One region of the Bacillus luti genome, then DNA from elsewhere that is predicted to be linked to it. Evidence: predicted binding sites of a transcription regulator. Region 1 holds the regulator's gene; each other region holds the start of a gene.
The links. Region 1 encodes Rex, which represses fermentation and respiration genes when NADH is low (regulators of the CRP and FNR family bind a similar motif). Its sites were predicted from a motif close to TTGTGAAATATTTCACAA; they were not measured.
Positions count from the first base shown of each region.

Region 1 (7,914 bases):
ATTATTGATGAATCACATATAACAAACATAGCTATTTTGCCAGAATACAGAGGTCAAAAGCTAGGGGATGCTTTATTGAAAGAAGTTATTTCTGAAGCGAAAGATCTAGGGGTAAAAACGATGACACTTGAAGTACGTGTATCAAATGAAGTAGCAAAACAGTTATACAGAAAATACGGATTTCAAAATGGTGGAATTCGTAAACGATACTATGCAGACAATCAGGAAGATGGTCTCGTAATGTGGGTGAATATATAATGGAAAAAAATACGATTATACTTGGTATTGAAACAAGTTGTGATGAAACAGCAGTAGCGGTTGTTAAAAATGGAACGGAAATTATTGCGAATGTCGTTGCATCACAAATTGAAAGTCATAAACGTTTTGGCGGGGTTGTACCAGAGATTGCATCTCGTCATCATGTAGAAGAAATTACAGTTGTATTAGAAGAAGCTTTAAAAGAAGCAAATATCACATTTGATGATATTGATGCAATTGCTGTAACTGAAGGGCCTGGTTTAGTTGGAGCACTTCTAATTGGAGTAAATGCAGCGAAGGCGGTGGCCTTTGCGCATGATATTCCTCTAGTTGGTGTCCATCATATAGCTGGCCATATTTATGCGAATCGTTTAGTAAAAGAAGTTCAATTCCCTCTACTATCACTTGTTGTATCTGGTGGGCATACAGAGCTTGTTTATATGAAAGAACACGGTTCATTTGAAGTAATTGGTGAAACACGAGATGATGCAGCAGGAGAAGCATATGATAAAGTAGCTCGTACGTTATCTATGCCTTATCCAGGGGGGCCTCATATTGATCGTCTTGCACATGAAGGAGAGCCAACCATTGATTTACCACGTGCATGGCTAGAACCTGATTCATATGATTTCAGCTTTAGTGGATTGAAATCAGCAGTTATCAACACTGTGCATAACGCAAAACAACGCGGTATAGAAATTGCACCAGAAGATTTAGCAGCAAGTTTTCAGGAGAGTGTAATTGACGTACTAGTAACGAAAGCGTCTCGTGCAGCGGATGCATATAACGTAAAGCAAGTGCTTCTTGCTGGTGGAGTGGCCGCAAATAAAGGGCTTCGTGCACGTTTAGAAGCAGAATTTGCACAAAAAGAAAACATTGAGCTAATTATTCCGCCATTATTCTTATGCACAGATAATGCAGCAATGATTGCAGCGGCAGGTACAATTGCATATGAACAAGGAAAACGTGCGACATTAGCTTTAAATGCAAATCCAGGATTAGATATTGAAGCATAGTTATACACAAAATTAACCACAGCTTGTGGATAAAAGCCATATTATCTGTTGATAATGTGGCTTTTACTGTGTATATAAAATGTTAATAACTTTTTCTTGGGTTGTGGATAATGTGGAAAAGTTGTTTCTATGTTTATATATTAAAGGTGGATATGTGTATAACATTGTGGATAAACGGAATGAAGTCTGACCTTTGAATATATCCTTTTTCGGGAAATAAAATGATGGTGAATATCTGAAAAGATATTTCGAGATAATCTTCTTTTAATTTGCGAATTGGTACGGATGTCAAACTTTGTCGGTAAATCGATACTTGGTGTCGAATCGTTGATATAGTTCAAGTTACGATAGACATATTCAAAAAAATGTTTATGTACGATGAAGTTGATTTCTGCTAGAAAACAAAAAGGATGTCGCATAGTCAAAAATCTCGACTTATGAGACACCCTTCTTATTGAAATGCTTTTATAAATGTAGTTCTTCCCATTCTGCCATACAAGCTTCAAGTTGTTCTTGTAGTGTTTGTTTTTTAGTTGTAATTTCACTAGCCTTTTCATAATCAGCATATATTTCTGGTAAGCAAAGCTGATCTTCTAACGTAGCAATTTCTTCTTCAAATTCTACGATACTTTGTTCCAGTTCTTCAATTTTTCTAGTGCGTTGACGCTCTAGTTTTTTACGTTCTTTTTCTTCTAGATAATTTAACTTTTCTTGTGCAACGACCTTTTGAACAGGTACGTCATTTTCTTCCTGTTCAAGCTCTGCACGTTCAATCATTTCATTTTTCTTTTCAACGTAGTAATCGTAATCCCCTAAATACTCCTGTGCACCTTCTGTTGATAACTCAACAACAGTTGTTGTTACGCGATTAATAAAGTAGCGGTCATGTGAAACGAATAGAAGAGTTCCAGGGTAATCAATTAAAGCATTCTCCAAAATCTCTTTACTATTTAAATCAAGATGGTTTGTCGGCTCATCGAGAATTAATAAATTGGATTTTTGCATCATAAGTTTTGCGAGAGCTAATCGAGCCTTTTGTCCACCACTAAGAGAAGATACTGGCTTCAGTACATCATCCCCTGTGAATAAAAAGTTGCCTAGTATTGTGCGAATTTCTTTTTCAGGTTGCAGTGGATATTCATCCCATAGTTCATTTAACACGCGCTTAGAAGATGTCAAATTGGCTTGTTCTTGATCGTAATAACCAACAGATACATTAGATCCGAAAGAAACATCACCATTTAATAATGGTAACTTATTCACAATGGACTTTAACAATGTGGATTTCCCAATTCCGTTTGGTCCAACTAAAGCAACGCTATCCCCGCGTGTTAAGCGCATAGTTACATGTTCAATGATCGGATCTGCATCATAGCCAATAGTTGCATCTTTTACTTGTAAAACATCATTCCCACTTTGTTTTTCGATGTCGAAGTGGAATGATGCTGACTTAGAATCACCTAATGGTCTTGTTAATAATTCCATTCGATCCAATTGTTTACGGCGGCTTTGTGCGCGCTTCGTCGTAGATGCACGAGCTATATTCTTTTGGACGAAGTCTTCAAGCTTAGCGATTTCATCTTGTTGTTTTTCGTAACGCTTCATTTCTTGCTCGTATAAAGCTGATTTTAAGTCTAAATATTTACTGTAGTTCCCAACAAATCGTCTGCTTTCTTTATTCGAAATTTCATATACTTGTGTAACGAGTTTGTCTAAGAAATAACGGTCATGTGAAACGATTAGTATCGCGCCAGGATAGCCTTGTAAATATTGTTCAAGCCATGTTAATGTTTCGATGTCTAAATGGTTTGTAGGCTCGTCCAAAATAAGTAAGTCTGGTTTCGTTAATAATAGTTTACCGAGAGCTAATCGTGTTTTTTGTCCACCGCTTAAAGTAGAGATTGTCGTCTGATGTGTTTCAACTGGGAAGCCAAGACCGCTTAAAATCGAGCGAATGTCTGCTTCGTACTGATAACCACCTTTGTCTTTATAGTCTAATTGCAATTGATCATAATCAGCTAATAATTTTTCGTATATAGCTGCGTTTGAAAAGTTTTCTTCTTTTCCCATCTCTTGCTCAAGCCTTCGAAGTTTTGTCTCCATTTGCTGCAAGTGCGTAAAGACGGTTAACATTTCATCCCAAATTGTTAACGACGTTTCTAATCCGGTATTTTGAGCTAAATATCCCATTGAGACATCTTTCGGTTTTATAATTTCACCGCCATCATGAGATAACTCCCCAGCAATTATTTTTAATAATGTAGATTTCCCGGCTCCATTTCGTCCGACTAATGCGATACGATCTTTCGTTTGCACTTCCAATTTTATGTTTGCAAGAATCGTTTCTGCACCGTATAATTTCGAAAGTCCATTTACTTGTAATAAAATCAATGTTTTCACCTCAAATAATTTCTTAACTTTGCCATGTTTATATTTCTCAATCATACTAAAAATAGTGTATAGTTTAAAATACAGAGAGAATACTTCTTCTTTCTATTATACAAGGAATTTAATGAGTGCTAAACTTCTGTATTTGATTAAAGTATATGAATCAAGATAGGAAGAGAGGAGAGGTTATATGGATCAGCAGAAAATTCCACAAGCCACTGCTAAGCGATTGCCTCTATACTATCGATTTATCCAAAACTTATCTCTTTCTGGTAAGCAACGTGTTTCATCAGCCGAATTGAGTGAAGCGGTAAAGGTTGATTCCGCAACGATTCGAAGAGATTTCTCGTATTTTGGAGCGTTAGGGAAAAAAGGATATGGATATAATGTAAATTATTTATTATCATTTTTCCGGGAAACACTCGATCAAGATGATATAACACGTGTAGCGCTTATTGGAGTAGGTAATTTAGGGACCGCTTTCTTACATTATAATTTCACGAAAAACAATAATACAAAGATTGAAATGGCATTTGATGTTAGTGAAGAGAAAGTTGGAACAGAAATCGGAGGCATTCCTGTATATCATTTAGATGAATTAGAAGAACGTTTATCAACTGATATACAAGTGGCGATATTAACAGTACCCGCTACAGTAGCGCAATCTGTAGCAGATAGATTGGCAGAAACAAACGTGCACGGTATTTTAAATTTTACACCAGCACGCTTAAATGTGTCAGAGAATATAAGAATTCATCATATTGATTTAGCTGTAGAGTTACAAACACTCGTTTACTTTTTGAAAAATTATCCACAATAAAACGCAGAGGAAGCGACCTCTGCGTTTTATTATTTCTTCTGTGTGAATTTAACTAATATAAGGCGAAGCGCCAAATTAAAATCAATTGTCGCCATAACTGCAAATAGTATTGTCCACATATTCCAGATTGTATCTGTTACGTTCGTAATGGCGAAACGTGTAAAGATACATCCGAGAAGGAAGTACAATGCAGCCATGAACAATGGTGAGTTTCTCATACTAAAAATCCTCCGATAAAGCCTTGCATTTTTTCAGCTTCTTTAATCATTTCTTGAATTTGCTCATTGCTTACTGCAATTTGAGCGAGTGCGACGAATGTATTCATCGCAACATGAGCTGCAATTGGAACGATAATACGTTTCGTTTTTACATATAAAAAGGCGAATACGAGTCCCATAGCAGTGTATACCAATAAGTGAGTAAAATCAAAATGAATCGCCGCAAATACAAGAGAACTAATGATAGCGGCAATAAAGAAGTTAAACTTCTTATAAAGTGTACCAAATAAAATTTTTCTAAATACGATTTCTTCTAAAATTGGTCCTATAATAGATACAACAATAAGGAACCAAGGTGTTGTTCTTGCGATGTCCATAAGCCTTGCTGTATTTTCAGATCCAGGTTTAATACCTAGTAAATACATTTCAATCATACCAGCGATACTTTGTGAGAAAAAGGCTAAGAAGAACCCGATGAAAATCCATCCAACTGTAGCTGGAACAGAAGAGCGCATCGTATCTAAATGCCTGTCGCGAATGTCTGTTCTAAGTAACCAAAGTACGATACATAATGCAATAAAGAAGCTAATGATTGCCCAGTGGCCAGTTATGAGCTGGAATTTCTCCTCTCTAGTAAATCCCCTGTTATCATAAAGTCCAGTTTTTAGGAGAAGTGGTAATCCAGCAATTGATGATAACTGCATTAAAATGTATGTAACGATAATCCACCAATATTGTTTCTTCAAATGGTTTAACCATCCTTTCTAACTCTAGTGTATGAGATAAGGCAGGATAACATGTAATATGCTACCTACGATATAAACTTTCATTTGAATTATGATTTTTTTGTAAATTTGTATTGGAAATTAAAGTAGAAGACAGGAAAAAGTTGTGTGTATAGCGAAAACAACTTAGGGTGTCTTTCATATTGTAACATACGAGGAGTAGAAACAACGATTCATATGATAAAGCTAGTAGAAGAAGGATTTTATATAGAAAAGTATATATAGTAATTTGCGAAAAAATTATGATTTTTTTACTTGCAAAAGAAATTGAGATTATTTATTATTATAAGTGTGTTAGCACTCGGGTGACTTGAGTGCTAATAAATAAAATTTACATAACACAATGAGGAGGTTATTGTTCATGCTAAAGCCATTAGGTGATCGCGTTGTAATTGAGCTTGTTCAAGCAGAAGAAAAAACAGCAAGTGGTATTGTATTACCAGACACTGCAAAGGAAAAACCACAAGAGGGTAAAGTTGTTGCAGCAGGTACTGGTCGAGTGCTTGAAAATGGTGAGCGTGTTGCTTTAGAGGTAGCAGCAGGTGATCTTATCATCTTCTCAAAATATGCAGGTACTGAAGTGAAATACGAAGGTAAAGAGTACTTGATTTTACGTGAAAGTGACATTTTAGCGGTTATCGGTTAATTATATAAATCTTAAACAATCCAAGGGGGTCAATTATTATGGCAAAAGATATTAAATTTAGTGAAGAAGCACGTCGTTCGATGCTTCGCGGTGTCGACACTCTTGCAAACGCAGTAAAAGTAACGCTTGGACCAAAAGGTCGTAACGTTGTACTTGAAAAAAAATTCGGTTCACCACTTATTACTAATGATGGTGTAACGATCGCAAAAGAAATCGAATTAGAAGATGCATTCGAAAACATGGGTGCAAAATTAGTAGCAGAAGTTGCTAGCAAAACAAACGATGTAGCTGGTGACGGAACAACAACTGCAACTGTATTAGCACAAGCTATGATTCGTGAAGGTCTTAAAAACGTAACAGCTGGCGCTAATCCAATGGGTCTTCGTAAAGGGATCGAAAAAGCTGTTACTGCTGCAATTGAAGAATTAAAAACGATTTCTAAACCAATCGAAGGTAAATCTTCAATCGCACAAGTAGCTGCTATTTCTGCTGCTGACGAAGAAGTAGGTGAATTAATTGCTGAAGCAATGGAGCGCGTTGGTAACGACGGCGTTATTACTTTAGAAGAATCTAAAGGATTCACAACAGAGCTAGATGTAGTAGAAGGTATGCAATTTGACCGTGGATATGCATCTCCTTACATGATTACTGATTCTGACAAAATGGAAGCAGTTCTTGATAACCCATACATCTTAATTACTGACAAAAAGATTTCTAACATCCAAGAAATCTTACCAGTATTAGAGCAAGTGGTACAACAAGGTAAACCACTTCTTATCATTGCTGAAGATGTAGAAGGCGAAGCTTTAGCTACATTAGTAGTGAACAAACTTCGTGGTACATTCAATGTAGTAGCTGTTAAAGCTCCTGGATTTGGTGACCGTCGTAAAGCAATGCTAGAAGATATCGCAATCTTAACTGGTGGCGAAGTAATCACTGAAGAATTAGGCCGTGACTTAAAATCTGCTACAGTTGAATCTTTAGGACGCGCTGGTAAAATCGTTGTAACGAAAGAAAACACAACTGTAGTTGAAGGTATTGGAAATACACAACAAATCGAAGCTCGCATCGGTCAAATCCGTGCGCAATTAGAAGAAACAACTTCTGAATTCGATCGTGAAAAATTACAAGAGCGTCTTGCAAAACTTGCAGGTGGCGTAGCAGTAATTAAAGTAGGTGCAGCAACTGAAACTGAGTTAAAAGAGCGCAAACTTCGCATTGAAGATGCACTTAACTCAACTCGTGCAGCAGTAGAAGAAGGTATCGTTGCAGGTGGTGGTACTTCACTTATGAACGTATACACGAAAGTAGCTTCTATCGTAGCTGAAGGCGACGAAGCAACAGGTATCAACATCGTACTTCGTGCACTAGAAGAGCCAGTTCGTCAAATCGCAATCAACGCTGGTCTAGAAGGATCTGTAGTTGTAGAGCGTCTAAAAGGCGAAAAAGTAGGCGTTGGTTTCAACGCAGCTACTGGCGAGTGGGTTAACATGCTTGAAACTGGTATCGTAGATCCAGCTAAAGTAACTCGCTCTGCACTTCAAAACGCAGCATCTGTTGCAGCTATGTTCTTAACAACTGAAGCTGTAGTAGCTGACAAGCCAGAACCAGCTGGTGCTGCTGGAATGCCTGACATGGGCGGCATGGGCATGGGCGGTATGGGCGGAATGATGTAATTCCGTTTGCTCGAAAAAACATCCATTTCTATATAGAAATGGATGTTTTTTTATGTTTTTGAGGGAAGGAAATTAATTTCTGTAGAATTTTGTCGCTTTCTCTCTTG
Region 1 is NZ_CP040336.1:4,859,199-4,867,112, reverse strand. Features, by position in the region: gene rimI (ribosomal protein S18-alanine N-acetyltransferase) at 1-258, shown strand, start outside; gene tsaD (tRNA (adenosine(37)-N6)-threonylcarbamoyltransferase complex transferase subunit TsaD) at 258-1,274, shown strand; gene EUC40_RS24425 (ABC-F family ATP-binding cassette domain-containing protein) at 1,740-3,665, opposite strand; gene EUC40_RS24420 (redox-sensing transcriptional repressor Rex) at 3,853-4,482, shown strand; gene EUC40_RS24415 (YdiK family protein) at 4,512-4,700, opposite strand; gene EUC40_RS24410 (CPBP family intramembrane glutamic endopeptidase) at 4,697-5,446, opposite strand; gene groES (co-chaperone GroES) at 5,847-6,131, shown strand; gene groL (chaperonin GroEL) at 6,170-7,807, shown strand.

Region 2 (7,914 bases), 360 kb from region 1:
TATGAATACGAATGAAGTAATTGCTAATAGAGCACTAGAACGTATGGGATACGAAAAAGGTGAGTATGCGAAAATTAGCCCAAACACTCATGTGAACATGGCTCAATCAACAAATGATGCATTTCCAACGGGGATTCATATTGCAACTCTTATGATGTTAGAAGAACTTCTTATTACAATGGAAGAACTTCATTCTGCTTTCCGTGAAAAAGCAAAAGAGTTTGATCATGTTATTAAAATGGGGCGTACGCATTTACAAGATGCAGTTCCGATTCGCCTTGGACAAGAGTTTGAAGCATATAGCCGCGTACTTGAGCGTGATATAAAAAGAATTAAACAGTCTCGTCAACATCTATATGAAGTAAATATGGGAGCGACAGCTGTTGGGACTGGATTAAATGCAAACCCTATGTATATTGAACAAGTAGTTAAACACTTACGAGTGTTTAGTGGATTCCCACTTGTTGGTGCAGAGCATTTAGTTGATGCAACGCAAAATACAGATGCATATACAGAAGTATCTGCAGCGCTAAAAGTATGTATGATGAATATGTCTAAAATTGCAAATGATCTTCGCATTATGGCGTCTGGACCACGTGTTGGGTTAGCTGAAATTCAATTACCAGCTCGTCAACCAGGTTCATCAATTATGCCAGGGAAAGTAAATCCGGTTATGGCAGAAGTAATTAACCAAGTTGCTTTCCAAGTAATTGGAAATGATCATACAATTTGCTTAGCGTCAGAAGCAGGACAATTAGAGTTAAACGTAATGGAGCCTGTACTTGTGTTTAATTTAATTCAATCTATCAGTATTATGAATAACGGATTCCGTGTATTCCGTGAATATTGTATTAAAGGAATTACAGCTAATGAAGAATTGCTGAAGCAATATGTTGAGAAAAGTGTTGGAATTATTACGGCAGTTAACCCTCATATTGGCTATGAAGCAGCATCTCGCATTGCGCGTGAAGCAATTGAAACAGGAAAATCTGTTAGGGAGTTATGTTTAGAACATGGTGTACTGACAGAAGAAGAATTGGATATTATTTTAGATCCATTCGAAATGACGCATCCTGAAATTGCTGGAGCTTCTTTATTAAAGAATAAGAAAATGTAATACGAAAAACACCGATCCATTTGGATCGGTGTTTTATTTTTAAAAGATATTAAATACAGCATTTAATTGAAGTAAGCTAATAACGGCTAAGAAAATTAAGCTATATTTCATTGCTGTTTTAAATAGAGCAGATTCTTTACCAACTAGTCCAACTGCTGCACAAGCAACTGCTACAGATTGTGGTGAAACCATTTTTGCCATTGTACCACCTACTACGTTTAAGGCAACGAGTGTAGAAGGAACGATGTTTAACTGGTCTGCAGTTACTGCTTGCAGTGGTGCGAATAATGAACCACTTGATACTACTGAACCTGTAATGAATACGCCAATCCATCCTAAGATTGGAGAAAGAACTGGGAACGCATTACCAGTAGAAGAGAATGCAAGTCCAAGTGTAGATGACATACCAGAGTAGTTCTCTACGTAAGCTAAAGCGATAACGCTACAAATTGTATATACTGGAGCTTTTAATTCTTTTATTGTTTCGATCATTAATTCTTTAACCATCTTACCTTTTACACGGTAAACGATAAGTGAAACGATAATTGCTAGTACGATCGCAGTAGTTGTAGAAGAGAATACATCGAATTTGAAAATCGCTGCGAAAGGTGTATCTGCTTTTGTAATAGGTGTAGTTTTCATAACCATATTATGAAGACCAGGGAACTGAATGTTAAATACTAAGTTTGCTAGTGCACCATCCGGAGCAAATAAAGCTTTAATCGGTTTTAAATTAAAGACTGTTACGAATGCAGTTAAGAATACGAATGGAGACCAAGCATATAAAATTTGATTGAATGTATGAGATTCTTTTTCTTCCTGTTTTTCTTCTTTAGCAGAAGATTTTGGTTGCCAAACACGTAAGAATAAAGCAAGAGCAACCATACTTACAACTGCTGCGAAAATATTAGTAAGTTCTGCACCTAAGAAGTAAGTTACAAGGAACTGAGTGATTGCGAAAGAAACACCACTTACAAGAATACCTTGCCAAGTTTCTTTAATACCTTTAATTCCATCGACCATTGAAACAAGTAAGAAAGGTAAAATAATGCTAATGAAAGGTAAAATAAGAACAGTTTGACGACCAATAGTTAATGCATCAAGTTCAGTTAATTGTGCTGGTACTGTAACTGGAATACCCATAGCACCCATTGCGCCACCAGCGATGTTAGCTACTAAACAAATACCTGCTGCTTTTAATGGATTAAAGCCCATACCTACAAGTAAGGCAGCTGTGATAGCAACTGGAACCCCTAGACCAGCTGCACCTTCTAAGAAGGCACCGAAAGAATAAGCGATCAATAATACTTGTAAACGTTGATCATTTGTAATGCTTGAAATACTATCACGAATGACATTGAATTGCTCTGTTTTAACAGTTAATTTATAAAGGAAAATTGCTGCGATAACGATAGTACAAATTGGATAAAATCCAGATAAAATACCGAATCCGGCAGATGCTACAGCTACTGTTGCTGGCATTTTATAAACAAATATAGCAAGAATAATAGCGACAATCACACTATAAAGCCCAGCGATGTAACTTTTCATTTTGAGTCCCATTAAACAAATGATGAAGCAGAAAATTGGAAGTGCTGCGATTAGTGCAGATAACCAAATGTTGTTTAATGGGTCATAAATTTGTGTCCAAGTACTCATAATAATGACAACTCCTATCTATTTATATGTGAAGAAATTCACATTATTTGTGAAACTATTCACAATCAACTTACATGCTTAGTATATTCTCCTTCAACACTATTGTCAACGTAAAAAAGTATAATTATTCCATAATAGTGTTAAAAGTAACATTTTGTTCATAAAGTAGACAAAACCCACACTGAGTAAAGCTTCATTTTATAATTGGATAGATGGCACGTATCTGTTTGATCTAACAGGAGAGGTGTATGTATTTAATAGGAAGTTTTGAACAGCAATCAATCAATTGATTACAATACTAATTGAAATAAAAAGTATTTATTTTTTTATTACGCTATCATTTTTTACTGAAAATACCTTTTATCGTAACAAAAAGGTTAAGTATGGTTCAATCACTTTACGAAAGGTTATCAATTATAGACGGTATTTTACAATATCGTTACTATACGTTTCAATGAAGTGAAAATATAACAAAAAGCCTGATAAAACAACATTTGTAAGCAAAGTATTCATAGCCCTTTGTTTTGCTTTTTCGTTATATCATATAGTATAATATTCAAAATCAGCAGGGATTTTTCCTGAACTCTTTGTTGATGAAAGTGGAAAAAATTTTCAGCGTTCTAGGTTGATAAAGTTATGTCGTAACAGGAAATATAAGAACAGATATATAAATAAATAAAAAGAAAATAAAAACGAAAACGAAAACGAGGGGAACTTTATGAGCCAAAATCAATTTGAATGTCATATTTCAGAAGAAGATGTACAAATGTTAAGAGCGTTAGCGCATCCATTACGTCTACGCCTAGTAATGGAATTAATGCAACGTGGAACTTGTAACGTAACGCAATTGCAGGAAGTATTAGAAATCCCACAATCAACGGTTTCACAACATTTAACGAAATTAAAGCAAAATAAAGTAGTACGCTTTGAAAGACGAGGATTAGAAGTGTATTATCAAATTCATAATGATAAAGTAAGTGAAGTAGTGAAAACATTATTTTCTTAAAATTTGAATATTATGGAAAAAGACGTGTGGAATATACGTCTTTTTTTATTTGGAAGAAAAGACTATTCATCAACATACTGCTTTATCGAATATATTCTAAAGGGAAAAGAAAAGATAGAAAGGAGTGTAGTAAGTAAAAGGAGGGATAACAGAATGGACGTAAAACGTGTACAACAAATCTTATCTTCTTCAAGTAGAGTTGATGTTACATATGAGGGTGTACCAGTATGGATTGAGAGTTGTGATGAGCAGAGAGGGATTGCTCAAGTGTATGATGTATCTAATCCAGGAGAAAGCGTTCACGTGGACGTGACGGCTTTAGAAGAGAAGTAATAGAAAAGACGCTTCTAATTTTAGAAGCGTCTTTTTTATTTGTTATTCCATCATACTTGCAACTTTTTTAGAGCAGAGAAGAAGTACAAATCCTAGGACGATAACGATAATACCAATACTTGCAAATACTTCAAGATAGCCTAATGATTGTGTAAAGGAAGCAAGTTTACCAGCTAACCAGTTAGCCATACCTGAACCAGCTAACCATACACCCATTAGTAATGATGCTAATTTAACAGGTGCAATTGCACTTACCATTGATAGACCGATTGGTGATAAGAATAGTTCGCCAATTGTATGGAACATATAAGTGATAACGATGAATAATAAGTTTGCTTTAACAGTTATATCAGCTTCACTACTTCCAGTTTTTAGAACCGCTAATGTTAAAACAAGGTAACCTATACCTAGTAAAATCATACCAAATGCCATTTTTGTTGGTATTTTTAAATCGCCACGCTTTGATTTAGAAAGTTTTAACCATAGCATAGATACGAATGGTGCAAGTAGTACGATGAACGCTGGATTAACGGATTGGAACCAAGATGTTGGAACTTCCCATCCAAAAATTGTACGATCAACAAATTTATCTGTATAAAGTGTTAAAGAACTACCAGCTTGTTCAAAGCCTGCCCAGAAGAATACTACGAAACAAGTTAAAATTACAATTGCCCAAGTGCGATTTTTTTCTTGTTTTGTTAAAGGTTTCTTTTCGATTGCAGGTTGATTTTTTGTTTTTTTACCAACAACTGTTGTGCCTGCTGTACCAAGGTAGCGAGGAGCTAATAAGTTGAAAACAATTTGTCCAATAATCATACCGATACAAGCTGCTAAGAATCCGTATTTATATCCCATAACCATAACGCCATCAACGCTTGTTTTAAAGAAATCTTCTGCTAAAAATCCACAAATAAGTGGAGCGAAGAAAGCACCTACGTTAATACCCATATAGAAGATAGTAAATGCACTGTCACGACGTGAATCATTTTCGTTATACAATTCACCTAACAGTGTAGAAATATTTGGTTTGAAGAATCCATTACCAATAACTAATAGTACTAATCCAAGGAATAGTCCTGTTTTTGTATTCATGGAGAATAGTACAAAGTTACCAATCGCCATAATAATTCCGCCGAGAGTAATGGCATGACGTCTCGTAATATAATGATCAGTTAGCCATCCGCCTATAATTGGCATGAAATATACTGCCGCTGTAAAAGTACCATATAATTGCACTGCGAATGCCTTATCAAATCCTAATCCGCCACTAACGGCAGCTGTTGTTAAATAAAGAACTAAAAGGCCACGCATTCCATAATAACTAAATCTTTCCCACATTTCTGTTAAGAACAACAAATATAATCCTGGTGGATGTTTTTTTGGTGATTGTTGTTCCCCAGCTTTTTCTAATTTTAAAGCTGCATCCATTTTTGTTTCCCCCTAATCCTGTATAACGGATATTTATGTAATTATTTTAATTCACAAAATATTTAGAAGTCAATAGAATTATATGGAAATAGAAAGAAAATTTCTAAAAAGTTCTATTTTTCTTCAACCGTTACTGTATTTTTCCCTGAAAACTATATAATAAGCGTTTTCAAATGTAATAATTGAATTCTAAAAGAAAATAAAATAATGATTAATCAGAAAATTTAGATTAAAATATTTATTCTGATATAGAGAAAATATATTTATTTACTTTTTTAATATAACATATTGGGAATAAAAATACAAAACGAAATAATATGACATTTACGTGAAATAGAAAATAACCAGCTCCATAGAAGGGGAGCTGGTTAGAAACATATTATTTAACAAATCGTTTTTCGATATCATCTAATAGTAGGTTAGCAGCCATTACACCACCAGCTGTATTCCAAATAACATCGTCAACTTTGTATGCTTTACCATTTTTCACTGCATTTAAATTTTTAAATAGAGGATCATTGATATATTCTTTTTCTAGTTCAGATCCTTTTTTCTCATTGCCTTTATCGAATGTGAAATAGAATAATACATCGCCATCCATTGCAGAAATACGCTCTTTAGATACGTTACGCTCTGCAAAATCATCTTTGTTTTGATCTCCAGGACGTTTAAATCCAAGCTCTTTTAAAATAACACCAGAGAATGTATCACCGTGATAAATACGAACATCACCAGGCATGAAGCGAACCATAGAGATTTCTTGATTAACTTTATCACCAAGTTTTCCTTGTAAGTCTTTTGTACGTTTTTCGTAATCAGTTAAAACCTTTTGACCTTCTTTTTCTTTATTCAATGCTTTTGCATAAAATTTGAAGTTATCTTTCCATTCACCACGTAATGTTTCAGAGAACACGGTAGGTGCAATTGCTTTTAGTTGCTCGTACACTTTTTCGTGGCGCATTTTGTTCCCGATAATTAAGTCTGGTTTTAAAGAAGCGATTGTTTCAACATTTACTTGTCCTTCATCACCAACAACTTTTACATCTTTCATTTTATCTTTAATATGTGGATACCAAGGATCACCAGTCCAAGATTTTACAGCCCCAACGGGTTTCACACCTAATTCCAGTAAAGCTTCAGTTCCTTCATTTGTTAAAATGACTACACGTTTTGGATCAGCAGGAACTTCTGTTTTACCCATAGCATGTTCCACAGTAATCATTTCTTTTTTAGTATTTTCTTTTGTTTCTTCTTTCGTATTTGACTTTCCACAAGCGCTTAAAAGTAGTGAAAAGGCTAGTAAAAATACAAATACTGTAAACGATTTCTTTTGCATGAATTTCATTATGTACCCCCTACATACTGAGAAGTTTTTTCAATAGCAAGCATGATATTAAGCCTTTATCTTTTGATTGTCAATATATACGGTTGAAAATAATTCTCATTTCCGTTGACAATGAGAATTAAGTTGAAATACACTTACAACGTATCATTATACATTGAAGGGGAAACGCTGCATGTTATTAAAAACAAATCAAGCAAAATGGATTGGATTATTTGTTGGGATCATTGCAGTCATTACTTGTATTTGGGGAAGTATTATTTTCGGATATACAAATACGAGTTGGAAATTAGCGTTAGATGCTTTTTTCCATTTTAATGGTTCCAATGAACATATTATTATTCAAAATGTGCGTCTTCCAAGGGCGTTAATTGCAGCTAGTGTTGGTGCTAGTTTAGCCATTGCAGGTTGTCTTATGCAAACTTTAACGAAGAATCCGCTTGCTTCTCCAGATTTTATTGGATTAAATTCAGGTGCTGCTTTCTTCATAGTTGTAGCAATTGTTATTTTTTCCGTGACATCATTATCAGCTTTCACGTGGATTGCCTTTTTAGGGGCAGCAGTTGCAGCTGTACTTGTATTTGCTTCTAGTTCTTTAGGAAAAGAAGGGACAACGCCTCTTAAGTTAACATTAGCAGGGGTCGCAATTAGTGCGTTATTTTCATCATTAACACAAGGATTACTTGTGTTAAATGAAAAGGCGCTTGAAGAAGTATTATTTTGGCTTGCTGGATCTGTGCAAGGAAGAAAGTTAGAAATTTTACAATCTGTATTCCCATATTTATTAATAGGCTGGATTGCATCTATTATGATGGCAGGGAAAGTAAATACATTGATGATGGGGGAAGACGTCGCGAAAGGACTTGGACAGCGAACAATTTTAATGAAATCATTCGTGTTACTTATTATTGTATTGTTGTCTGGTGGTTCAGTTGCGGTTGCTGGCCCAATTGGATTTATTGGAATTATTACTCCTCATTTTGCCAGATTTCTTGTTGGGGTCGACCATAGATGGAGGGTACCTTATAG
Region 2 is NZ_CP040336.1:4,502,291-4,510,204, reverse strand. Features, by position in the region: gene aspA (aspartate ammonia-lyase) at 1-1,117, shown strand, start outside; gene EUC40_RS22875 (lactate permease LctP family transporter) at 1,157-2,776, opposite strand; gene EUC40_RS22870 (ArsR/SmtB family transcription factor) at 3,495-3,782, shown strand; gene EUC40_RS22865 (acid-soluble spore protein H) at 3,936-4,115, shown strand; gene EUC40_RS22860 (peptide MFS transporter) at 4,158-5,543, opposite strand; gene EUC40_RS22855 (ABC transporter substrate-binding protein) at 5,923-6,888, opposite strand; gene EUC40_RS22850 (FecCD family ABC transporter permease) at 7,061-7,914, shown strand, end outside.
Region 2: a site for Rex is predicted at 2,824-2,841, ahead of EUC40_RS22875 (lactate permease LctP family transporter). Genes of this name have one in related genera too.

Region 3 (7,914 bases), 2.3 Mb from region 1:
TTAAGCATTTATCATTTTTATAAGGATTATTTTTGCAAATACTTGTTTTGAGCGAAAAATAAGAAGGAACATTCCTTTCAAAATCTATAAATTACGTGTAGAAATTTACTACATTTATCTCGAACATTGAATGATAAAAGGCATGGGATTAAGCGATAATTATTATTAAGGACAAGATTTTGAGTACGTTATATATAATTCAACAAATAAAATATTCTTTTATTCCAGTTCATATTCAAAACTTGATTTGAAATCTTATTTACACATATTTTTATAATAGAAGATAGAGTAGGATGAAAACAAGTAGAGGTAGTAGTTAAAAGAGTGAAAATAAGATAGTTATATTTTGGTAATTTGTGATATAGTCTATATAATAATTATTTCCAAAACATTACGATTTGGAAGCAGAGAGGGGTAGCGATTGTGAAGTTTGATGATCAACGCTTACTAGGAGTCCGATTAGGTTCTATACTTGTAACAGATGAAAATCAATATTTAGTAATTAAGAAAAAAGATCATTATGCACTATTAAATATACATAATTTAGAATGCACTCATGTTGAAGTGCAGCTAGAACATATTGAAGAATTGTTGCGGGAAGATTTCCAAGAAAGTATAACGGAGATTATCGCGCCGGAACATATAAAAATTGTTGCGAAAAATGTTATATAGAGAAAGAAGCTGGAAGGAACAGCTTCTTTCTCTTCGTTATAAGGAGAACGTTTTTAAAACATCACCAATAATCCCTTCCATTTGATGAACACCTAAATCAGCGTTCGTCATTATAACCGCACCATTACCTCGGTATGGATAGCATACCATCATACATTGAAATCCAACGCCCCATCCAAGGGAATAAATTTGGAAGTCCTCATCCGAATCATCTAGAAAAACACCTAGTCCAGTCCATTTTGAACAGCCCTGAGGAGAAATCATATCTTGAACTGCTTCTTGAGAAAGTTTTAGTTTGCCCTTTCCTTGTAAGGAATGAATGATTTCAAGTACTAAAGTTGATAAGTCTGTTGGTGTTGTCCAGATGCCAGAAGTAGCTGCGAATGGGTAAAATGGATACTTCTCATTTGTGACGGTACCATCTTTGTTATGTCCACAAGCAAAGGTCTCCATTTTATTTATATCTTCAGGAGAGAATACCGTACTATTCTTTAGTTGGAGTGGCTGAAAGATATATTCTTCAAGTAAAAGGGTGAATGGTTTTCCAGTTATATCTTCAAGTAGCAGTTCGATAATACAAAAGTTCGCATCAGAGTAGTGAAATTCACTTGCGGGTTTATAAGTTATTTCTATCGGTACGGGGCAATATGATGTTTTACCGGCAAGGAGTTCAGACATGTTTGGTCGCCCTTGTGCAAGTGAATAATGTTCAAAACTATTAGGAGGATCAATGATTCCAGATTGGTGACTTAATAAATTTCGTAACGTGACTTTTTTCTGTGAAGTAAATAGGTTAGTAGGAATATTCCAAGATGTGAGTCTATCATTTACGTCTTCGTCTAAATGCACGATTTCTTGATCTGATAACGTTAGTACGAGCATTGTAGTGATGAACTTGCTAATAGAACAAGAATTGAAGATAGAATCCGAAGTGACAGTTTTAGTTGTTCCAGATTCCAGTGTCCCGAAGGCAGTCACTTCGTCTAGCTTGCCATCACGTACAACGGCAAGGCTTAAACCTGCAACGGAATATTGCTTCATTTTCTCATATATAGTGTTACTTTTTAAGTTCATAGTGACTCCTTTCTTTTAAAAGGCAGAATATTAGTTCTATTATACAGTAGTTAATAGAGAGAATGAGAGAAAAAGAAAAAACTTCATCTTTTATTGATGAAGTTTTTTAGTTAATTCGAAATAAGTGCTTTTAAAAATTTATCACGGTACATGTACATAAGCCACGTAGCTGTTATAAAGGAAATGATGATCTCTTTGTTTTTAATTGGTGCACTGAAAACAAGCCAGCCAACGATATCAAATAATAAATGTAGTGCAATTGAAAGAACTACAAATAGTAGTAATGTCTTCGAAAATCTTTTCATGAAGTATTCTCCTTTTATAAAAGGTCTTATTAACAATGTTGTATATTAATATTATACATTAAGTTCTTGTTATGGTAAAATTTACATAAGTTAGTGGAGTAAAACAAATGAAAGCTAGTGAGGAGAAATAGTCATGGAATTTTGGATAATCATACCGATAGCAATCTTTGGGTTTATTTATATCGTTGAAAAATTAAATAGAATTGAAAAGAAAAATGATGCACGTTTAAAGCGGATGGAAGATAAATTACAATTAATCACGAAAGAAATGGGGATTGTAGAAAGAGAACCTGAAATTAATAAAGCTGAGATTAACAAAGAATTACGTCAGCTTATGGAAGAAGGAAAAAAAGTTAAGGCAGTTAAGAGAGTAAGAGAGGCTTTTGGGTTTTCCTTATTAGAAGCGAAGCAATATGTCGATAAATTATAAAAAAGATCATCCGATTGGATGGTCTTTTTTCATTGCACCATACGTGTATTTACATAGGCAGCGATTATAACGTGGCCAATTATAATGATAGGAAATAAGATTTTGGCATTAGGAGTAGTGAAGACACTGCCAATTGTGGCGATAACGCCGGCAGTTAAATTATAAAGCCCCACTATTTTTGATAACTTCATCTTATCAGGCACACGGCGTTCATTGAATCCTGATAAGAGCCAAGTGTATTGTTTAACTCCGATGAAATAAGCGAGTGTAAATGAAATGATTGCTACTATGAATAATGATGGGGAAGCGAAGAGAGTCATTGAAAACACCTCCATTAATGGACTATAAATAAATTATAGTATGAATGTTATAATTTAACAAAATGCAATTTTGATTTTAAGTGTAATAGAAAAACAGAGTATTTGTGATGAAGGGAGATTACATATGAACATTGCGGAATTCCAGAGGTACGTATTACATTTCAGTAAAGAAAAAGGGTTTCAAGATACAACAATTGAAGAACGTACGATGTATGCAATGGCAGAATTAGGTGAGTTGGCAGAGGTAATATTAAAGCGTGATAAAATACAAGATTCAAAACGAGAAATTGGTTTAGAAATGTTTGATGTAATTTGGAATATATGTGATTTAGCCAATAAGTTAGAAATTGATTTAGAGAAGGCGTTTAAAGAAAAAATGATGATTAATAAAGAGCGTGAATGGTAAGTTGAGTTTTAATTTGTAAAGAAGAGGGATATGAATGAAAAAGAAGCTTATTATTAGAGGAGCTCTTATCTTAATTAGTGTTATGGGTGTTTTAGCTTACTTAGTTTTTCAAGGAATATTTATTCCAAATCAATTAAGTGCGGATAAGTATGAAATAAAAGGGATAGATGTCGCATCTTATCAAGGGGAGATAGATTGGGGAGAGTTTGAAAAGCAAAATATGAAGTTTGCGTTTATAAAGGCTACTGAAGGGAGTGCGTTTGTGGATGAGTACTTTACGAAAAATTGGACGAGTGCGAATAAGACAGGTATGCGCACTGGAGCGTATCATTTTTTTAGTTTTGATAGTAAGGGTGAAACGCAAGCAGAGCAATATATACGAACTGTTCCAAAGAATGAACGAGCGTTGCCTCCTGTAATAGATGTTGAGTTTTACGCTAATAAAAAAGACGATCCTCCAAAGCGTGAAAATGTTACGAAAGAGTTGTCAATAATGGTGAAAATACTAGAAAAACATTATGACAAGAAAGTAATATTGTATGCAACTCAAGAGGCGTACGATTTGTACATAAAGGATGTATATCCTCAATGTGATATTTGGATTCGTAGTGTACTTACGAAACCGAGTATATCCGATAAAAGAAATTGGACGTTTTGGCAATACACAAACCGTGGAAAATTAAGAGGCTATAATGGAAAAGAAAAGTATATTGATTTGAATGTATTTTATGGGAATGCGAAAGAGTTTGAGAATTATGGAATGAAAGATTAACAAAAATATGTAAGAAAAGACGGAACAAGCTTTGGAAATGAATTGTCTATTATAGATAATAACTATGTGTTGAAGTAAGAAACAAAAAATAAAATAATGCCGAAGCTTATTGGTGATTTAAGAAATTTTTGGAATACAAAAAAGATGGAGAAAATAATTTCCCCATCTCTTTCTTCTAACTATATTTAAATGCTGAAGCTCTCGATTACGCCAGCATACGTTACTGAGATTTTAATTCTAAGTATACAAATACTAGTACCGTCATAATTCCTATAATAACGTAAGTAACATCAAGCATTATAAGTGTTTTTAAAGTTTCAGTCATTCTAATTCACCCCTGTTATAAAAATATAACATGATCTGTTTATCGATTAGATAAGAGATCATAAAGATAAAATGTATATGGAATTTCTTAAGTATAAATATATCATATAAATAATGTAAATAATGTTAAGATAGTGTAAATGTATTGTAAATAAAGAGGTTTCTCATAATGCCTTTTTAACAGGGGATCGAGCGGCTCTGTTACTCTTCCTCTACTAGTATTGCGAAAACTTATGTATGATAATTTATTAAGCGTGTATGAACCAGTTATCGTGATTGATTTTCTTCTTTTTTATAAATCAATCACGATAGTAGCTGTTACTACATTTTCTTCTAATACATCTACCTGTACTTGTTCATCGTGTCTCCAATTGATATTGAAGTTGTCTGTCGTATACATTTCCTTAAGAGTGACCTCTTTATATTTTTCTAAAATGCTACCTCTTTTCCCATAATAGATTCTTACAGTTGAGCTGGGACTTGGCCCTTTTGATTTTATTGTTTCTCTAAGCTCGATAATATTTATGAGATTGGGAGATTCACTTTTTTGAAAGGTAAAGGAACTGACCACTTTTTGTACCTTCTTAAAAACAGGACCATTGGATTTATTTGATATGTTAAATTCCACAACTTCAGGTACGGATTCTTTTTCTCGTAGCGTTATTGTTGCCTCATAATCATTTTTCCAATCTATGGAGACATCTGAGGAGTCGAGACGTTCCCCGTCATTTGCAATACTTGTGTCAAAATGTTCCCATAAGCCGTATTTAATTCTGACGGGAGTGGGATCAAGAGAAGAGTCTGAATCTAGTTTCACTACTTTAATCGTATTTTTATTATTTGGAGAATGACTTTTTTTAAGTGTAATGTCGTATAAATACAAAATGTAAGACAAACAGCCTACTACTAAAATAATTGGAATTACGATACGTAAGGCAGTAATGTGACGTCTCCGTGTGGCTTTTTTCTTAGTGCTTTTACTATTTTGTTCAAGTTCTTTTTCAATACTCGTTTGAACCGTTACTTTTGGCGGGCGAATAAGCCACCAAATGAAAGCTATTAGTAGTAAGCAAAGAGGTATTCCTTGAATAAAGAAAAAACCTTTCCAAAAATCTAGTCTAGTACTATATGGAGAATCTGTTGCCATCACTCCTATAAAAAGTGCCACTGGACTTGCAAGTATATTTACCCCTAAACCAATCAATACGAATGAAAGATTTTTATTCCTAATTTTTCGTGACCCAGCCATAATAAACAGAAATACTGCAATACCAAGTATAAGAAACAGTATTCCGTAATAAAACATCATATATACCATGCTATCCCTCCATAACTTTAATTGTACCATTAGTAAGGAAAAATTTGTGAAATGTTAGATGGATATGATATTTGTATTCCTTAAAAGTGATCCGATACATTATGCGAATAAATGATCACCAAGTATTAATATAAGAAGACAGTAAAAATATTATGTCAACAATGTGAACTGTCACAAATTTATACATATTATTGTGATTGATGTCACATCCTTTTTCCTCAATGGGCATTATGCTTAGGTTGTAAGGAATGATTGGGAGAGGGTGGGATGATATGTTTTGTTATCAATGTGAACAAACGCCAACAGGCGGATGTAAAGTAATAGGTGTTTGTGGTAAAAATGAAACAATTGCAAGTTTGCAAGATACAATTGTGTTTGGATTAAAAGGAATCGCTGCTTATCGTACACATGCTGCTCAGCTAGGGTATACAGATGCATTTGTAGATGCTACGACGCAAGAAGCGTTGTATATGACATTAACAAATTCTAATTTTAATGAACAAGAACATATTGATATGGCTATGAAAGTTGGCAAAGCAGCTTTACGAGTAATGGAGTTGTTAGATGAGGCACATACGAATCACTTTGGTGTTCCAGAGCCTGTTCAAATTACACAAAACCATGTAGAAGGTAAAGCAATTGTAGTTACTGGTCATAATTTATTTGCATTAGAAGAATTGTTAAAGCAAACAGAAGGAAAAGAAATTAATATTTATACTCATTCTGAAATGTTACCAGCACACGGTTATCCGCAGCTGAAAAAATATAAGCATTTAAAAGGAAACATCGGTAAGGCATGGTATGATCAACGACGTCTTTTTGAAAAATTTACAGGTGCCATATTAGCGACAACGAATTGTGTTATGCCAATTAAAGGATCATACTCTGATCGATTCTTTTCATATGATATTGCAGGCTTAGAGGGTGTACAAAAAATTAAAAATGATGATTTTGCACCATTGATTCAAAAAGCGCTAGAACTTCCAGAAGTACATATGGAGTCGGATGAACAGTTAGTAACAGGGTTTCATCATAATACAGTATTATCATTAGCTCCTGAAATTATTGAGGCAGTAAAAGAAGGAAAGATTAAGCGTTTCTTTGTTATCGCAGGTTGTGATGCTCCCGGAAAAGGCGGAGAATATTATCGTGAATTAGCAACGTCACTTCCGCCAGAAACAGTTATTTTAACAACTTCTTGCGGGAAATTCCGCTTTAACGATGTGGATTACGGTATGGTACCTGGTACGGAGATTCCGCGTTACATTGACTTAGGCCAATGCAATAATTCAATTTCTACAGTGAAAATAGCGGCCGCTCTAGCTGATGCTTTCCAATGTGAAGTGAACGAATTGCCAGTAAGCATTGTCCTATCATGGTTTGAACAAAAAGCGGTTGCTATTTTACTGGGGCTATTTAGTCTTGGTATTCAAGACATACGCATCGGTCCAAAGGCGCCTGAATTTATTTCATCTGGTGTGCTTGATGTATTACAAGAAACATTTGGTTTAAAACTAATTACAACTGCAGCAGAAGATATGGATATGATGTTATCGTAACAAAAATATAATCTGACTTATTAATTTCGGTATAGTATAGCGCTCCAAAACAAAAATGTAGAATATTTGTTTTGGAGTATTTTCTTTTCTTAGCGGGGTAGGGATGTGGAGAAATTTCTTCAGAAAGAAAATTGGCTGTATCTAATAGGTAATAGTTGATTTTAGAAAAATATAAAAATCAAGTTGACATTTACAACTACTCAGTCATACAATGTACTTGTAATAGGTAATACTGAGTAGTGTTGTTTCTCAAAAAATTTTCAATAAACAATAGGTAATAGTTGATTTTAGAAAAATTTTGAAAATCAGTTGACATCTACCGCTACTTAGTCATACAATGTAGTTGTAATAAGTAATACTGAATAGTGCGGTTTCTCAAAATCTATTCGGTAAAAAATTCGCCTTAGTACTCTGTAATACTGAATATAAGTCAGACAGAATAGGGGGTAAAGGAGGATCAGAACATGGAAAATTTAACTGAAATGCTGAAAGGTTCACTGGAAGGGTGTGTGCTGGAAATCATTAGCCGCCGTGAAACGTATGGCTATGAGATTACACGTCACCTGAATGATCTTGGGTTTACCGAAGTAGTAGAAGGAACGGTTTATACCATCCTCGTACGATTAGAAAAGAAAAAGCTTGTGAATATTGAAAAGAAACCATCAGATATGGGACCGCCTCGTAAGTTTTATTCATTAAATGAGGATGGCCGTCTGGAGCTTGAATTGTTTTGG
Region 3 is NZ_CP040336.1:1,928,808-1,936,721, forward strand. Features, by position in the region: gene EUC40_RS09870 (hypothetical protein) at 424-672, shown strand; gene EUC40_RS09875 (serine hydrolase domain-containing protein) at 709-1,746, opposite strand; gene EUC40_RS09880 (hypothetical protein) at 1,857-2,051, opposite strand; gene EUC40_RS09885 (hypothetical protein) at 2,185-2,481, shown strand; gene EUC40_RS09890 (DUF3784 domain-containing protein) at 2,511-2,801, opposite strand; gene EUC40_RS09895 (MazG nucleotide pyrophosphohydrolase domain-containing protein) at 2,926-3,207, shown strand; gene EUC40_RS09900 (glycoside hydrolase family 25 protein) at 3,242-3,979, shown strand; gene EUC40_RS09905 (MFS transporter) at 4,596-5,621, opposite strand; gene hcp (hydroxylamine reductase) at 5,894-7,180, shown strand; gene EUC40_RS09915 (PadR family transcriptional regulator) at 7,645-7,914, shown strand, end outside.
Region 3: a site for Rex is predicted at 5,813-5,830, ahead of hcp (hydroxylamine reductase). Genes of this name have one in related genera too.

Region 4 (7,914 bases), 1.8 Mb from region 1:
CAAGTCGTAACGTGATCATATTTTTTTGTATGCAACTTAATTTTCTGAAGCAACAATCCGGTAAAGAGAAGGTACGGCATGACATATACATGGGACGCAGTCGATGTTATAGCCTTGAGTTCAGCAGTAAAAGAGGGCGTTCCTTTCGTTAAAAAGGAGCAACATACTGGCATACCGAGTTTTCGTTCGACAGCTGCTCCGATTTGTTGTAATTCATGTATCGGCTGTGGATCACTACTGCCTCGCCCTACGAGTAAAATACTACTCTCTTGCATTGGCATAGCTTCACGTATTCTTTTCACTACAAGTTCCACCATATGTGAATGTGTACTAAAAGGTGGTACAACTGAAAATGTGATATATGGATATTTCTTTTGCATTTTCTCTATCTCAAAAGGTATATCACGTTTATAGTGAGCTGCTGCAAATAATAAAACAGGTACAATCATTATTTCGGTTGCGCCCTCTAGTATTGTTTCTGTAACTGCATCTGAAATAGTAGGTGTTGTTAGTTCCAAAAAAGCTATTTTTTGAATTCTTTCGTTACGTTCTTTCATAACAGATTGAATAAAGTGAATGAATTGATTGTTACCTTCTTGGAGTCGGCTCCCGTGTCCAACATATACAATTCCTTTCATTGTCTCACCATGTCTTTCTTCATAATAATGTCTTGTAATTGCTTATCTACATTATGAAACCCGACTTTATTCGCATAGTGTAAAGTTGGAATGTCGGTATACGAGAATGGGAGAGTAAGAATATCGATAAAGCCAAGGCGTTTTATTTCTGCTAAAAATGTATCAATGGAAGCACGTCCTTCAAATACAATGCTATCCCATGAAAATTCAGAAAGCATACGAGAATGAATTTCATCGAAGCGATGATCAATTGTATACTCATGAGTCATCATGTAGAATCCTGCACCAATTTTTTCTTGAATAAAAGCAATTCGGTTAATGTTTCGACCTAAATAAATAGTAGACTGAGAAGAAAATTGTGCTGGTTTACTTAACAATCCATACTGCATAAGCTTTTCTTGAACAGAAAGGTTCATAAATTGAAATTCCACGTGTAAGGAACGAATATCTTTATGATATTTACTGCATGATCGCATTAAGGTTTCTACACTTTCAGCTGAACAAAATACAAGGCGATCAACGTTAAAAATTTCATTGATTTGTTCAGAGGTTAATGTGTATTCTTTCTTTTTGAAAGTTGGAATTTGATATATTTCTGCACCGGATTCTTGTAATTTTTGCTTCATTAAACTTGTTTTATTTGTTGCGGATGCAAATAAAACTTTTTTACCATGTAATGGTGTACGTTCTTTCCAAGCGATTTGATTACGTAAGGAAACGACATCACCAACAACTGTCATTGATGGATTAGAAATATTTTCGTTTTTGACGATAGGCACAATGGTTGAAAGTGTTCCTGTGACAACGCGCTGTTTACCAGTTGTACCCCATTCAATGACTGCTACTGGCGTATCGTCTTTTTTTCCTGCTTGTAGTAAGTTTTCACAAATTGTAGGTAAGTTTTTTATACCCATGTAGTAAGCGATTGTGTCACTATTGTGGGATGAATTATATTTTCCATGATTGGCTAAAGGACCTTTTGCATGCCCAGTTAGTAAAGTTACACTATTACTGTAGTTACGGTGGGTGAGGGGGATACCTGCATAGCTACTAGCGGCGATGCTAGATGTAATACCTGGTACAATTTCATACGGAATGTTCGCTGTTGCTAAAGTTTCTGCTTCTTCACCAACACGGCCAAAAATAGATGGATCTCCGCCCTTTAATCGAACAACGATTTTTCCTTCTTTCGCAAATTGAAGAAGGTGGGCGTTAATTATTTCTTGTCGCATAATATGATTCTTTGGCATTTTTCCGCAATAAATAAGTTCACATGTTTCTTTTGTATAACTAAGAAAGAAAGGGTTTAATAAACGGTCATATAAAACGATATCTGCACGTTTTAAACAATCTATCGCTTTCTTTGTAATAAGCCCTTCATCACCTGGTCCTGCACCAACTAAATATACATATCCGTTCATAATCGCACCTCATCTATTTTTATTTAAAAGGAAGCCAGGGGGAGGCTTCCTTTTGTAAATTACATGTATATATAAATATCACCATCAATAATTTCTACCTCGTACGTTTGAATACAGCCGTCATCAGGTTTTTGAACTTCACCTGTTATTAATGAAATTTTCCAATCATGTAGTGGACAAAAGACGAATTCACCAGATACAATTCCTTCTGCTAACGGTCCGTTTTTATGAGGACAACGATTTTCTACAGCCCGAATATCGTCATTTGAAAGACGGAATAGAGCGATAGACATACCTTTCATTTGCACCTCTTTACCGATTTGTATAGGAAGGTCTTCTGCACGCATAACTTTTATTTTTTCTTTCGTTTGTATCATTTAGATCACGGCTCCTTATTTCACAGTTTCTACTTCATACATCGCTTTTAATGATTTCGTTTCTAATGCTTGTCCCCATGCTTCCGTATATGTGCTACGAGCTGTTTGGAAGCGTGCATTTAGCGTAGTAACCATACTCGCATCTTGTAGTATTTCTTTTATGTGATCGAAGCCTAAACGTTCTGTCCAGTAGGCAGTACGCTCTCCGTAAATACCAGTTTCACGATAATATTGCATGTAAGCTGTAGCGATGCGCAGGACATCATCTTCAGTAGGGACAATCATTACAAAATCAGCTTCACGTACTTCTGTACCACCATTTCCGCCAATATAAAGTTGGTATCCATTTTCGACACAAACAACGCCAAAATCTTTCGTCAATACTTCCGCACAGTTACGCGGACAGCCAGTTACACCCATCTTCATTTTATGAGGTGTATCTACTATTTCTAATGATTGTTCAAGGAGCATACCAAGTCCTAATGAATCTTTCGTACCGAAACGGCAAAAACGAGAACCAACACATGATTTTACATTACGAAGCGATTTTGAATACGCATATCCCGAAGTCATATTTAAGTCAGCCCATACGTTAGGTAAATCTTGTTTTTTTACACCATATAAGCCGATTCGGCTCGCACCTGTAATTTTCACAAGAGGGACGTCATATTTTTTTGCAACTTCAGCAATTTTCATTAAATCATCAGCTGTTGTAACGCCTCCGTACATACGTGGAATAACAGAGAATGTCCCATCGTGCTGGATGTTACCATTCATTCTTTCATTAACGAAACGGGAGGCTTTATCATCTTCATATTCTTCTGGAATCGCCATACGTAAATAGTAATTTAAAGCAGGACGACATTTCGAACAGCCATCTTCATGTACAAAACCAAGAACATTCCGTACTTCTTTTGGAGATCTTAAACCTTTCTCGTGAATGGCCGCTACGACTTCATCTCGTGATAAACTTGTACATCCGCACATACCAGCAGACTGCGCAGAAGCATCAAAGGCATCTCCGAGTGTATGAGATAAAACTTGTTCCACAAGCGGACGGCATTTACCACAAGATCCCGCGGCTTTCGTACATCCTTTAACTTCTTCAAAAGTAGTTAACTCTTGCTCTAAAATGGCATGAACGATTGTACCTTTCGTAACACCATTACATCCACAAATTGTGTCATCCGCACTCATTGTAGCAACGTCAAGTTCACTTTCTTCACCAGCTTTGTGAAGAAGGGAAGCGGTTGTATATTCTTGTACATCTTCTTCTTTCTTTAACATACTAAAGAGTCGTGTACCATCAGCAGTATCCCCGTATAAAACGATACCAACGACTTTATTGTCACGAATTAATACTTTTTTATAGGAACGTTTACATTCATCAAAGATTGATATTGCTTTCGTTTGATCATCTTCATAAATTTGGCCAGCAGAGAATAAATCACAACCAGCAACTTTTAATTGCGTACCAACGATACTGCCCGTGTATCCATTCGTTTGTAAATTCGTTATATGTTTCGCTAATATTGTGCCTTGTTCATAGAGAGGGGCAACAAGTCCATATGCGATACCATCATGTTCTGCACATTCACCAACTGCATAAATGGATTCATCATTTGTTAGCATACAGTCATTGACTACAATGCCGCGATTGACAAGTAAACCAGCATCTCTTGCTATTTGCGTATTTGGGCGTATTCCGACAGCCATTACGATTAAATCACAATCTACAACTTCACCATTTTCAAATTGAATGCCCTCAACATGGTCTGTCCCAAGAATTTTTACAGTTTTCTTTTCCATTAGAAACTTCATGCCTTGTGCTTCTAAATCTTCGCGCAGAAGAGAAGCGGCCTTCGTATCTAGTTGCTGCTCCATTAAGCTAGGCATTAAATGAACAACATGTACGTCCATTCCTAAGTCAATAAGACCTCTTGCTGCTTCTAAACCAAGTAATCCACCACCAATGACAACGGCCTTTTTCTTTTCTTTAGCGATATCAATCATAAATTGTGTATCTTCAATAGTTCGAAATCCCGTTACACCAGGAAGGGTGGAACCTTCAACAGGTAAAATAAAAGCGCTAGAACCTGTTGCGACAATGAGTTTGTCATATGTAAGAGTACGATTCTTTTCTGTGATAATGATTTTTTCTTCTCGGTTAATACTCTGAACTCTTTCATCTGCATGCAAGGTTATTTCGTTTTCCTCATACCAACTGTATTCATTCATAATGATATCTTGCATATTTGTTTTGCCTTGTAAAACATGAGAGAGCATAATGCGATTGTAGTTTGGGTGCGGTTCATCTCCAAAAATAGTAACCTCATATAAATCACTATCATGTTTTAGTATTTCTTCTATACAACGTATGCCAGCCATACCATTTCCGATCATAACTAAACGTTTTTTCATTTTCGTTTCCCCTTTTTTATGTGAAATATTGAACAAAGGATTATATTTTTATTATAGAAAATCAAAAAAGGGGGAGATGTGATATTTATCACATCTTTATAATAATTCACAAATTGTTAAAATTCGGATTTGTGTGAGGGGGAGGTGGATATTTTTCGCAAAATGAAAAAGCAGGACATGAGTATTTTTACTCATGTCCTGCGCTATATTTATGCTCGTGTAATTGCACGAGGAAATAAAATATTATTCTCTAAATGAATATGCTCAAATAAATCAGACTCGAGCGCTTCAAGGCGTTGATAAACAAGTCGATAAGTGCCGCAAGCTCCTTCTGGAGGAGTAAAGTCATTAGTCACTTTACGAAGTTCTTTTATAATATTTCCGGCATGATTGTGCTCACTTTCTAGTTCATCTACTACTTTACGTAACTTTGCATAGTTTTCATCAGTTGGATTTCGTTCGAATTCTAAAATTAATGGGAAATCTTCCGTTTCTTCCTTAATTAAATGCTGCTCTAATTCCATTTTAAGTTCATGAAATAGCTTATGAATTTGAGCTAAATGAGGCTGACTTGCCCCATGAACGCGTAATACTTTCGTTACATAAGGGCTTAACTGTGGTAATTCTTCATTTAAATAGCCATGATGCTTATTAATTACATAATCAATCAATTCGCGATAAGAAGCGTTTTTCCAATCTATTTCAGATTCATTTAAGAGTTTCGTATTATGATAAAGCGTATTTAACTCTGTCAGTACTTCTGTTGCTGATAAATTTCTTTCATGAATTGCATCAATCAGTGGCTTATTACCGCCACAACAAAAGTCTATTCTATATGATTTAAAAAGATCACTAGCTTTTGGAAATTGTGTAACAATCTCACCGACGATAGAAGTTTCAGTAAATGTATGTTCCATATGAATGCCTCCATAAAGTTTATTGTGATAACTAAACCAAGAATAGCAATAAATTAAAATGAGTGTGGTGATATAAATCACTTAATATGTGTCATTTTTGAGAACTCGTCTAAAAAGAGAAAGAGGTAGTAAATGTAAGACGTTACAATAAAAAAAGAAGCTTCTATTAAGCTTCTTTTTTACTATTTTTCGCATGCAACTCCATCGCCATCACGATCAAGATGAGAGCTATATCCTGGTTGCCCTTTATATAGAGGGGCTTTCCCAGCAGTTCTTACTGCAGCACAATTTTTGTAGTATGTATTACTAGCATTTCCCGCAGCTGGTTGTGCTTGGGCCTGCTGAGCTTTTTGCTGTTCTTCTTGTTGTTTACGAGCTAGTTCATCAGCTTGGCGTTTTTGTTCCTCTTGTTGTTTACGAGCCTGTTCATCAGCTTGGCGCTTTTGTTCTTCTTGCTGTTTACGAGCCTGTTCATCAGCCAGGCGCTTTTGTTCTTCTTGCTGTTTACGAGCCTGTTCATCAGCCAGACGCTTTTGTTCTTCTTGTTGTTTACGAGCCTGTTCATCAGCCTGGCGTTTTTCATCTTCTTGCTTACGAGCTAGTTCATCAGCCTGGCGTTTCTCATCTTCTTGCTTACGAGCTAGTTCATCGGCTTTACGTTTTTCATCTTCTTGTTTACGAACTTTTTCGTCCGCTTCTTTCTTTTCTAGTTCTTTTTTCTGTTCGCTATCTTTTTGTTCTTCATTGTTTGAGGCAACTTTTTGGTTAGTTGCTGTTGTTTTTTCAGAAGAGGGAGCTGAAATACTTGAGAATGTAACAAATAGGACAAATAAAACAGCTGTAATAATAAATTGTTTTTTTGCTACACCTGTTTTCTTAATAACAGATAATATTGCAAGAATAAGGAAGAAGATAAATAGAATGAAACTTAAAGTAGAAAAAAACTCGGCGACTGGGTGTTCCGATTTTGTTGTGCCAGTCGTTATTAACATGATAGAAATCATAAATAGAATAACGGTAGGACGCCCATATTGTTTTGCTTTTCCAGTTTTCTTAAAGAATGAAACGATGCATAAGATTAAAAGAATGATAGCAATTAAAAATAAAGCTACACCAATATTACTCAAAATAGCCATTTTCATACCTCCATTTGTAAGATTTTCACTATTGATTATATAGGAACTTATTGGATATTACACGTTTTATATAAATTTAGAAAATTGATGTTTTTAATAGACTTATAAACATTTATTCTGTATATAAAGAAAAATAGATATAAATCCTATTACTTTTTGAAATAAAATTCATAGATTATAGTATATCGATTGAAAGGAGGGGAGCTGAATGGAATTTCAATTGTTAGTAAATTGTGTACTACAAGAAGGTAATGCGTACTTTTTAGTAACGAAGGTGGACGATGTGATTACGTTAAAAGTACCGATTACAGCGGGAGTTGCAGGATTGTTTTTAGCTTTTGGTGTACCAAGATGTTCTTAATTTAAATCCCTATAGTAGAAAGGGGAGGACAAGCCTCTTTCTACTTATACATAATTATATTATGTTAACTTAAATGTTATTTTTGTAATAGCACGTTTAAAAGGGACATGCATATACTATAATGTTTCATTTGCTGTTATTGATGAACACTAGTCTTAAGAAATGTATGGAGTGAATTTTTTAAAGTTATGAAAATAAAAGAGGTGCTATTATATATGAAAAGACGAACATTTGATATTCCAGTTGTATTGCGAAGCGAGTGGTTTTTAATAGAATTAGCTCATTTAACGAAAAAATATGGAATTGAAATTGCAACTTGTCAAACGGAAGCTACACCGTTCTTAAGGGATCAAGTTACGGAATTAAAAATAGGATCAGGGCTCCAATACGATAAATATGATGATGAGTATGTCATTGATTTATAATAAAGAAGCTGCGTATAAACGGTTATGAACAAGACCTTTTATACGCAGCTTTTTTGTGAGAACTGTATTGAGAAATTTTTAATGCGCTCATTAAGAAAAGGAATGAGTAAATGTTGCGAGAATAACGATTTATAAGGAAGGACAGTTACTATTTATTGTATATGCAAAAGAAAGTTAGAAATAAATAACTAAAATAAAAATAGTGCTTCCTTTCAAAA
Region 4 is NZ_CP040336.1:3,057,736-3,065,649, reverse strand. Features, by position in the region: gene EUC40_RS15585 (sirohydrochlorin chelatase) at 1-638, opposite strand, end outside; gene EUC40_RS15580 (uroporphyrin-III C-methyltransferase) at 635-2,059, opposite strand; gene nirD (nitrite reductase small subunit NirD) at 2,119-2,436, opposite strand; gene nirB (NADPH-nitrite reductase large subunit) at 2,452-4,857, opposite strand; gene ric (iron-sulfur cluster repair di-iron protein) at 5,067-5,774, opposite strand; gene EUC40_RS15560 (excalibur calcium-binding domain-containing protein) at 5,957-6,910, opposite strand; gene exsG (exosporium protein ExsG) at 7,119-7,271, shown strand; gene EUC40_RS15550 (hypothetical protein) at 7,487-7,696, shown strand.
Region 4: a site for Rex is predicted at 4,876-4,893, ahead of nirB (NADPH-nitrite reductase large subunit). Genes of this name have one in related genera too.